DNA from 3 places in the Bacillus sp. FG16 genome. Region 1 is predicted to be linked to each of the others. Evidence: riboswitches for the same ligand, from Rfam matches in the RefSeq annotation. Region 1 holds a riboswitch; each other region holds the start of a gene.
What was found. A riboswitch is a leader RNA that binds a small molecule or an ion and turns the genes downstream of it on or off. The one in region 1 is predicted to bind S-adenosylmethionine.

Region 2: another riboswitch for S-adenosylmethionine. It lies ahead of ACODS7_RS20890 (methionine ABC transporter ATP-binding protein); the one in region 1 lies ahead of ACODS7_RS12690 (YezD family protein).
Region 3: another riboswitch for S-adenosylmethionine. It lies ahead of ACODS7_RS11745 (bifunctional O-acetylhomoserine aminocarboxypropyltransferase/cysteine synthase); the one in region 1 lies ahead of ACODS7_RS12690 (YezD family protein).

Annotation. Positions count from the first base shown of each region.
Region 1 is NZ_JBMDKC010000028.1:31,890-35,172, forward strand. Features, by position in the region: gene sat (sulfate adenylyltransferase) at 1-544, opposite strand, end outside; gene ACODS7_RS12685 (phosphoadenylyl-sulfate reductase) at 583-1,287, opposite strand; gene ACODS7_RS12690 (YezD family protein) at 1,375-1,518, opposite strand; SAM riboswitch class I at 1,591-1,699, opposite strand; gene lysA (diaminopimelate decarboxylase) at 1,815-3,131, opposite strand.
Region 2 is NZ_JBMDKC010000063.1:14,576-17,858, reverse strand. Features, by position in the region: gene ACODS7_RS20900 (MetQ/NlpA family ABC transporter substrate-binding protein) at 1-350, opposite strand, end outside; gene ACODS7_RS20895 (methionine ABC transporter permease) at 372-1,037, opposite strand; gene ACODS7_RS20890 (methionine ABC transporter ATP-binding protein) at 1,027-2,046, opposite strand; SAM riboswitch class I at 2,170-2,275, opposite strand; gene ACODS7_RS20885 (cysteine hydrolase family protein) at 2,518-3,063, shown strand.
Region 3 is NZ_JBMDKC010000025.1:31,055-34,337, reverse strand. Features, by position in the region: gene ACODS7_RS11755 (YjjG family noncanonical pyrimidine nucleotidase) at 1-213, shown strand, start outside; gene ACODS7_RS11750 (chloride channel protein) at 259-1,488, opposite strand; SAM riboswitch class I at 1,810-1,914, shown strand; gene ACODS7_RS11745 (bifunctional O-acetylhomoserine aminocarboxypropyltransferase/cysteine synthase) at 2,007-3,283, shown strand, end outside.

The DNA.
Region 1 (3,283 bases):
ATCCGACTACTGTTTTCCACCCACGTTTTTTAAATTCTTCTCTCGTTTCAATTGGGTCTAAATGATAAGAAGGAAATTGATTATTTTCAAAGCGTTTTGTTAGAATAATAGTTCCTCCAACGTAAACGTTTGGTCGTTCATATAATTTTTTCACTCCTGGATGAGCCTCATCCGTTGTTTTATATACAAGTAACGCTTCTTTTTCTTTATCTGGTACGAAAATATCTTCTATTTGAATAGCACCATATATATTTCCATTGTTGACAAGCTTTACTTCCTCTCCGGTCTTCAGGCTTTCTGCGACTTCTTCTGTTACCGGTAATGTAATTGGTATACTCCACACACTACCATTTGCTAAACGAAGCGTTTCTACGACTGAATCATAATCTTCCTTCCCCAAAAAACCAGTAAGCGGGCTATATCCACCTGTCGCCAATAGTTCTAAATCACTTAAAGCAATGTTGTCTAATTTAATTTCTTTTTCAATTTGTGATACGTCATATGTCTCATCTATACGGTTTACTAATTCGTTTACTGTGCTCATTTTCTATATCCCCTCTTAGCTTTATTTCAAGATTCATCTTATTGATAATGAAGACCACATTCGGTTTTCACTTTCCCAGCCCATCTACCATCTCTTGAATCGCCACCATCCCCTACAGGTAAAGTACATTTCTCACACCCAATACTTGGATAGCCAACATCATGCAACGGGTTATACGGCAAGCTATGTTTGTATACATATCGCCAAACTTCTTTCCACGTCCAATGAATGAGTGGACAAACTTTAATAGATTGAAAACGATGATCTTGATTTATAAACTTTGTATGCTTACGTGTTTCTGATTGTTCCCTTCTTAAGCCCGATATCCATGCTTTTTCCACGACTAATGATTTTTCTAAAGGTAAAATTTTTCTAATCTTACAACAAAGATTCGGATTGCTCTCCCACAGTTTTTCACCATGCAACTTCGCCTGTTCATCAAGTGTAAGTTCTGGCTGCTTTTCTATAATATTCAATGAAGGAAATCGTTCCCTCACTCTTTGAATTAATTCATATGTTTCTTGAAAATGAACATTTGTATCCAAAAATACAACTTTAGCAGATGGATTTACTTGGTTTATAAGGTGCAGCAATACCATACCTTCCACCCCAAAGCTACATGCGTAGACGATTTCATCTTTATACTCTTCATAAGCCCAATTTAATACTGATAGCGCACCTTTCGTTTCATCTTCTTCCGAAAACGAAACAACATTTTCTTCCCACGTTTCATACGTCAACATGTTTTTTCCCCCTGTAAAAGCAAAAAGACGATTTTAACCTAATGAAAATAGGTTAAAATCGCCTCTAGTTTTTCTAGTCAGCGCTTTTCACTTTAAACGTACTTTTTCACTTTTCTCTAACTGAATTACTTTTCCATCTTGCACAACAATTGTAATTGAGCCATATTTCATATCAGCAAGCATCGCTTCAATCTTCTCGGATACTTCATCAAAATGTTCCCGTACACTCACGCGAACAGCCCCCCTTTTTATTCATAAAAAAAATCTTTCCCATTTCGAAAAGACTGTTCGGTAATATATTTTACCTTATCTTTCAAAATGGATTCCATTTTGCTGGATTTAGCACCTTGCTTTCTATAAGCAGGTTGCCGAGCTTCTTCGGGCCAGTTCCCTCCGCTTCTCTTGATAAGCTTTGTATTTGTATTTTATCACAATTCTGATTTTTTTCAATCCTAGTTTTCCGATATATTTTAATTATTTTATTTTACAAAAAAGGAATTGCCCATCCGAACAACTCCTTTTTCTATTTAAACAAGCTCTTTAATACGTATGCGATCGTTCCCAATAATATTTTCATATGTTTCGCGTTCCACAACTACTTGCGATGTTCCGCCTTTTGCAAAGACAACGGCTGGTCTTCGAATCCGATTGTAATTATTCGCCATCGAGTACCCGTAGGCTCCTGTACAGGAAACTGCTAGTAAATCAGCAGCAGCGACTTTCGGTAAATGAATATCCCAAATCAACATATCTCCGCTCTCACAACATTTCCCCGCAATCGAAACGAGTTCCTCATTCTCATCATTCCCTCGATTCGCTAACATTGCTTCATAACGCGCACTATATAAAGCAGGTCTTAAATTATCTGTCATTCCACCATCGACTGATACATATTTCCGAATACCAGGAATATCTTTCACAGATCCAACTGTATAAATTGTTGTCCCAGCATCACCTACAATGCTACGGCCTGGTTCAATCCATATTTCTGGCAATGGATATTCACATACAGTAAATTGTTCTCTCACTGCACTTGTTACAGCTCGCACATATGTCTCAAGAGTTAACGGTGTATCCGACTCTGTGTAGCGTATTCCAAATCCCCCGCCTACATTTAACACTTTTACTACATAGTTTGTTTGCTCTCTCACTTCTTCTAAAAATTGGCGAAGAACTTCAATCGCTCGAACAAAGCCAGCTGTTTCAAATATTTGCGATCCGATATGTGAATGAATCCCTAGCACATTATAATTGGATTTTTGTAAAGCAAATCCAATTGCCTGCATCGCTTGACCGTTTGAAACGCCAAATCCAAATTTCGAATCATCTTGGCCTGTTGTAATATATTCATGTGTGTGCGCCTCTACTCCAGGCGTTACACGAATTAATATGTTCACAAACTTTCCATGTTGCATCGCTAAATCGTGTAAAACTTCTAATTCAAAGAAATTATCTACGACAAAACAACCGATATTCGCCTGAAGAGCCATCACTATCTCTTCTTCTGTTTTATTATTTCCATGAAAATGAATACGTGATGCTGGAAATCCTGCTTGGAGCGCAGTATATAATTCTCCTCCAGAAACAACGTCTAATGACATATTCTCTTCACGAGCTACTCGGCACATCTCCATGCACAAGAACGCCTTGCTTGCATATGCTACTTGATAAGAGAAACCACTTTCTTTAAAAGCACGATGAAATGCTCGGCATTTTCCTCGAATAGACTCTTCATCGTATACATAAAGTGGTGTTCCGTATTGCTTTGCTAGCTGCGTCGTATCGCACCCTCCAATTTCTAAGTGTCCTTGCCCATTAATTCGGCTTGTGCCGTGTAAATACATTTAAATTCCTCCCTTATTTCCTCTAAAACTCATAACCCCAATCTTCTATTCATTGCAGCACGCTTTTAGATAGACAAAAAACGCGCGGAACAATGTTCACACGCGTTTCTTATTAGGAAAAATATATATTGAAAAAATAAACGAGTTGTTAT
Region 2 (3,283 bases), on a different contig from region 1:
TATAAACCCATTGGCGCAATTTGCGTTGTACCAACAGCTGTAATATCTAACTTATGCTCTTTTTTAAATTGCTCTAAGAAAGCAATATGCTGAAATGAGTTTAATTCAATATCTCCATCAGCTAAAGCTTTATTTGGAGTTGTATAATCAGAGAACTCCACCAGTTTAATCTTAATCCCTTCTTTTTCAGCTTTTTTCTTCAAAATTTCCCAAGCGTCTCCATCCGTTCCAGTTACACCGACGCGAATTACTTTTTCTTTCGCTCCTGCACCCGTGTCTCCACTTGAGCAGCCACTTAATGCTGAGACTCCTACAATTGCTGATAATGCAAATGCTAAAATTTTCTTCATTTTCTTTTCCTCTTTTCCTTTTTATGATCTGCGTAACAAGACTTTCGCAAAGTAGTTTCCTAAATTTTGAGCTATCTGCACGAGAATAATAAGTAAAACAACCGTTACGAACATAACTGATGTATCAAAACGTTGATAACCATACGTCATTGCCAAGTCACCAAGACCGCCACCACCGACAAGCCCAGCAACTGCAGAAAATTCAATTAAACCAACTGTCATAAATGTGACACCTAAGATTAATGGTGCTAACGCTTCTGGTACAAGGATTTCAAAAACGATTCTAATTGGCGAGGCGCCCATTGCTTGCGCTGCTTCAATTACTCCTTTCGGAACGGAAACAAGATTTGTTTCAACCATTCTAGCAATACCAATTGATGCGACTAACGTCATCGGGAAAATTGCTGCTGCTGTTCCAATCGTCGTTCCAATAACACTTCTTGTTAGTGGGCTTAAAGCTACTAAAAAGATAATGAATGGTACCGGACGAATTGTATTAATTATGATGTTAAGAATAGAAAAGACCCATTTATTTTCTAAAAAGTTTCCTTTTCTCGTTACATACAAAAGTAAACCTAGAGGTATACCCAGAATTGTAGCGAATATAAGGGTTACAATTACCATTAAGAGGGTATCCCCCGTCGCATCTAGTATGCGCGGCCAAAATATACTCCAATCAACTCGCATGAGCTTCTACCTCCTTCAGCTGCACTTGCAGTCTTAGATGTTGTAATGCTTTTTGAATTTCCCTCTGCTCACCTTGCAATTCTACAAGCAGATTTCCAAATAGCACATTTTGAAGTTCAATAATATTTCCGTACAGTACATTTACATCAACGTTATAGTTTTTTGCGATATATGATAGTACCGGCTGTCCTGTCTCCTCACCAGTAAATGTTAGACGATAAATTTGACCACCATTTTGAATTTTCGCTAGAACACTTTCTGGTAAATGATCATTAATAACAGAACGTACAAAGTTTTGAGTCGTCTTTGTTTTTGGTTGTGTGAAAACGTCAAACAGTTTTCCTTCTTCAATAACTTTTCCCTTCTCCATTACAGCTACACGGTGGCAAATTTCTTTCACAACATGCATTTCGTGTGTAATAAGAAGAATCGTTAAATTGTATTCTCGATTTACTTTCTTTAATAAGTTTAGAATTTCTGTCGTTGTTTCTGGATCTAAAGCTGATGTTGCCTCATCACATATAAGAATATCTGGCGATGTCGCAAGTGCTCTAGCAATGCCAACTCGCTGCTTTTGTCCCCCTGATAACTGCTCTGGATAATAGTTTGCTTTATCTTCTAACCCTACAAACTTCAGCAGTTCATTCACTCGTTCTTTTATCTCGTTCTTTGGCAATTTCGCTAACTTTAATGGATAAGCAATATTCCCAAACACTGTTCTTGAATTAAATAAATTAAAGCTTTGAAAAATCATTCCGATTCTTTGTCTTAGTTTGCGTAATTCTTTCGTCGATAATGATGTAATATCTTTATCATCTATTGAAATCGTTCCTGCCGTTGGTCTCTCTAACATATTTACTAAGCGTAATAATGTACTCTTTCCAGCGCCACTAAAACCGATAATGCCAAAAATTTCGCCTTTCTCAACTGATAATGTTACATCCTCCACCGCATGAACAGATTGCCCAGCTGATTCATACACTTTACTTACATTGTTAAAAGAAATCATTTTTCCCCCTCCTATATGCTGTAAAAACTTAAAGTAGAGCTTTCGAGGTAAAATAAAAAGTGCTCTCCTTCTTATCAACCATAAAGATAAGAAGGAGAGCACTTATATGTACTCGTTCACATCTTCTCATCTTCCAAGCCTTTATATGGCTTGCTGGAGTTAGCACGGTATTAAAAAACCCGTTGCTGAGGTATCGTAGGGCCAGTCCCTCCACCTCTCTGGATAAGAATGTATCGATTTAATTGTCGTTTAATTAATTCTCATTATAGAACTCAGAATAATAAGAGTCAATACATTTTTTAGAAAAATATTAATTATTCCTTTATTAAAATTTTCAGATGAAAATTCATAAGAAAATAGTAACTTTCAAAGTTATGTAAAATTCTTCTTCCTCATATTTTTAAACAGGAGAATCCTCTCTACGAATTGAATAAATTTATTTGAATATGAAACTCGGAGGAAGATAAATATATGAAAACAGCTCTTTTACTCGTCGATATTCAAAACGATTATTTTCCAAATGGAAAGATGGAATTGCGTAATCCAGTAGAAGCAAGCGAATATGCTAATCAGTTATTACAACACTTTAGAACAAACAGCGAACCTATTTTTCATATCCAACACGTAGCTATAAAAGATGACGCTACTTTTTTCCTACCTAATACAGAAGGTGTACATATTCATGAGAAGGTCCGTCCACTTAGAGAAGAAACAGTTATACTCAAACATTATCCAAATAGCTTCCGAGAAACTAATCTTCTAGAGCAATTACAGCGTTTAGACATTGAACATGTCGTCGTATGCGGGATGATGACTCATATGTGTATTGATGCTACAGTAAGGGCTGCATTTGATTTTGGATTTCAATGTACCGTTATACACGATGCTTGTGCTACAAAAGACCTTTCTTTTAAGAACGCTACTATACCAGCTGTTTATATTCACAATACAATTTTAGCTAGTTTAAATGGCGTATATGCAAATGTAATAAGCACGAAAGAATTTTTAGCTACATAAAAAAACACTCCTTTCAGTGAGCAAAACCGAAAAGAGTGTTCCTTGTCGAACCATAGATTTTCTTTCAAATTGTATTATACAGGAAATTCTCAAAATGAATACTAAAAAATATGACTAATAAGTCAACTTTTCTCATCATTTTATTTCTGTTCACATGTTTATCCCGCTATTAATAGGTTTTAGCTCATCCCCTTCGAACGAAGGTAATATATGGGATTTC
Region 3 (3,283 bases), on a different contig from region 1:
GATTATGTTTTTGAACGGATTCCTAACTTTGCACCTGAAGAAGGGCTGATTATTGGAGATTCATTAAGCGCCGATATTAAAGGTGGATATGTAGCGGGAATTGATACTTGTTGGTTTAACCCAGAAAGTAAATTAAATGATAGTGGAATTATACCGACATATGAAGTGCATAATTTTGAAGAGTTAGAAGCGTTATTAAAGCAGCGCGTGTAATAAAAAAATAGGCAGTGGAGCTTTCGTCCCCACTGCCTATTTTGATTAATTTGTAGTTTTGTTATGTTTTGGAAGTGGAAAGGCATTCCCGATAGCAGCTGCACCAAGCATTGGCAATAGCAAATTAAGCGGGAAAAACATAAGTAATAGTAATGTTATAGCTATTGGCTTTCGTAACGCATAGCTCGAAATTGCTGTCGTTACGATGGCAACAGATGCTACTGGATCTATAGGAAGAATAGATGCTACAGCGTATCCGATACTTGACCCAGAAAATATAATTGGGAAGATATGTCCACCTCGCCACCCTGTGTTCAAACAAACGGCAGTAATGCACAACTTTAAAATCCCTGAAAGAAGTAGTATCCACAAAGATAAATGGCTCCATTCAACAACTAATTCTTTTAATTGATGTTCCCCTGAAAATAATGTGTATGGAAGAAAAGTTCCTGCAATTCCTAATAAAATACCACCGAGAATTCCGAGTGTCAGCTTGTATTCTCTAAAAGGGTGAATTAACTTCTCTAATGTGAATTCTAACTTGAAATAAAAGAAACCAACTATAGCACCGATACTAGCAAGTGGAAGAAATGCGATCCATTCATTGAAAGAAAGTGAACCTTCCCCGAAATCAACAATAAAGGATCCACGATTATCGAGTTTACTCAGTAGTAAATAAACAGAAAAACCTGCGAAGGTAGTAGCTAAGTATACAATCGCCTTTTTTCCTTTAGAAAAAGCAGCAATTTGTTCTCCCTCATTTTCATTCGGTGCTAAATAACCGAATAATGGTGCGTTGAAAATGACACTTAAAGTAGCGCCAATTCCGATCTCGGTTAGCTCATCCATACCCTTCAAGGCAAATTTAAAGCGATCCCCTATCCATGTGCAAAGTCCGCCTATAATTCCAACTAGTGCGGCTTCTGGACCAAGACTAGCACCGAAAATTAAAACAATAATCGCGGTTAAAGTAGCCCGATGGACAAAGCGATATTCGATTCGACCAGTTTTTTTATATTCAGTCATCACTTCAGGCATAAGGCGTGGGTATGTACCGAAATATTTTTGTGATAGACCAACGAGGACCCCGCCAATTATTGTTACGCAAAGGGTGTAATAAGAGGGAAAAGAGAGAACTTCAGGCAAGTATCCCCAAATAAAGTGGATTCCAATATTTATTGTGACTAAAAATAACCAAACTGTAGCTCCTACTATAGATCCTAGAAGAATGCCATATAGAGCAAGTATGTACTGTATATCTTTTTTATCTGTCATGTTATACCTCCGTTATGTAAATCTTAGTAGGGAAAAAAGTGAAATATACTAGTGGAAAATGGATTGAATATATATAGTATCTTTTTGAGAGGATCGCCTATTCAACATGTAGGCTAAATTTTGGAGAATTTGAATTTATAGGTTAAATTACTTATTTAATTTTATAGACTGATTTGAGGTTTTTAAAGGTCTTTTTTGAAATAGATTAGAATATATTTCTTTTGTTGCTTTATATGAAATTGTTAACGTTTATTTTAGAACATTCAGAAAAACAGTTTGACATTAGGAAATTATTGCTATAAAATCAACGGTAATTGCATAGTCTTATCAAGAAAAGGTGGAGGGACAGGCCCGATGAAACCTTGGCAACAGCCGTATAACGGAATTGTGCCAAATCCTGCAGGTAGTAATCCTGAGAGATAAGAAAGAGCCTTTAGAGCGTGTTTTCAAACTGCTCCTTTCTTGTTTTCAGGAAAGGGGCAGTTTTTTATTTTGTATAAAAGAAAGGAGAATGAGAGATGGGAGAATCATGGGGAAAAGGAACGATTTGTGTGCAAGGTGGCTATACGCCAAAGAATGGTGAACCACGTGTTTTACCACTTTATCAAAGTACAACGTATAAATACGATACTTCAGATGATTTAGCAGCCCTATTTAACTTAGAGGCAGAAGGATATATTTATACGCGTATTGGAAACCCTACTCTAGCCGCATTTGAGCAGAAGTTATCAGATTTAGAAGGCGGTGTAGGAGCTGTTGCAACGGCTTCTGGGCAAGCAGCCATTATGCTCGCAGTTTTAAATATTTGTAGTAGTGGAGACCATTTGCTTTGCTCTTCAACGGTTTACGGGGGAACGTTTAATTTATTTGGAGTGAGTTTGCGTAAACTTGGCATTGATGTTACGTTCTTTAATCCAAATTTAACGGCAGATGAAATTGCGGCACTTGCTAATGACAAGACGAAACTCATTTATGCAGAATCATTAGGAAATCCAGCGATGAACGTTTTAAATTTCAAAGAATTTTCAGCTGCCGCTAAAGAATTAGAGGTACCTTTTATCGTTGATAATACATTAGCAACTCCTTATTTATGCCAAGCGTTTGAACATGGGGCGAATATTATTGTTCATTCTACGACGAAATATATCGATGGGCATGCGAGCTCCTTAGGCGGTATTGTAATTGACGGTGGAAACTTTGATTGGACAAATGGAAAATATCCTGAGCTTGTTGAACCAGATCCAAGTTATCACGGTGTAAGTTACGTTCAAAACTTTGGTGCAGCAGCGTATATTGTGAAAGCACGTGTTCAGCTATTAAGAGATTATGGGAATTGTATGAGCCCATTCAATGCATATATTAGCAATATTGGCTTAGAGACTTTACATTTACGAATGGAGCGTCATAGCGAAAATGCTCTCGCGGTTGCTAAGTGGCTTGCTAATCATGAACGTATTGAATGGGTGAATTATCCGGGATTAGATAGTAATGAAAATTACTCGTTAGCACAAAAGTATTTGAAAAAAGGTGCTAGTGGGGTTTTAACATTTGGGATTAAAGGGGGATTAGAAGCAGCAAAAGAATTTATCGCAAATGTAAAACTAGCAACTCTCGTAACACACGTAGCTGATGCACGAACTTGCGTTATACATCCTGCTAGTACGACGCATAGACAATTAAGTGCTGAAGATCAGCGTTTAGCTGGTGTTACATCTGATTTAATTCGTTTATCGGTTGGTATAGAAGATGTTTCTGATATTATTGCAGATTTGGAAGCAGCTCTAGTTGGAGGCAA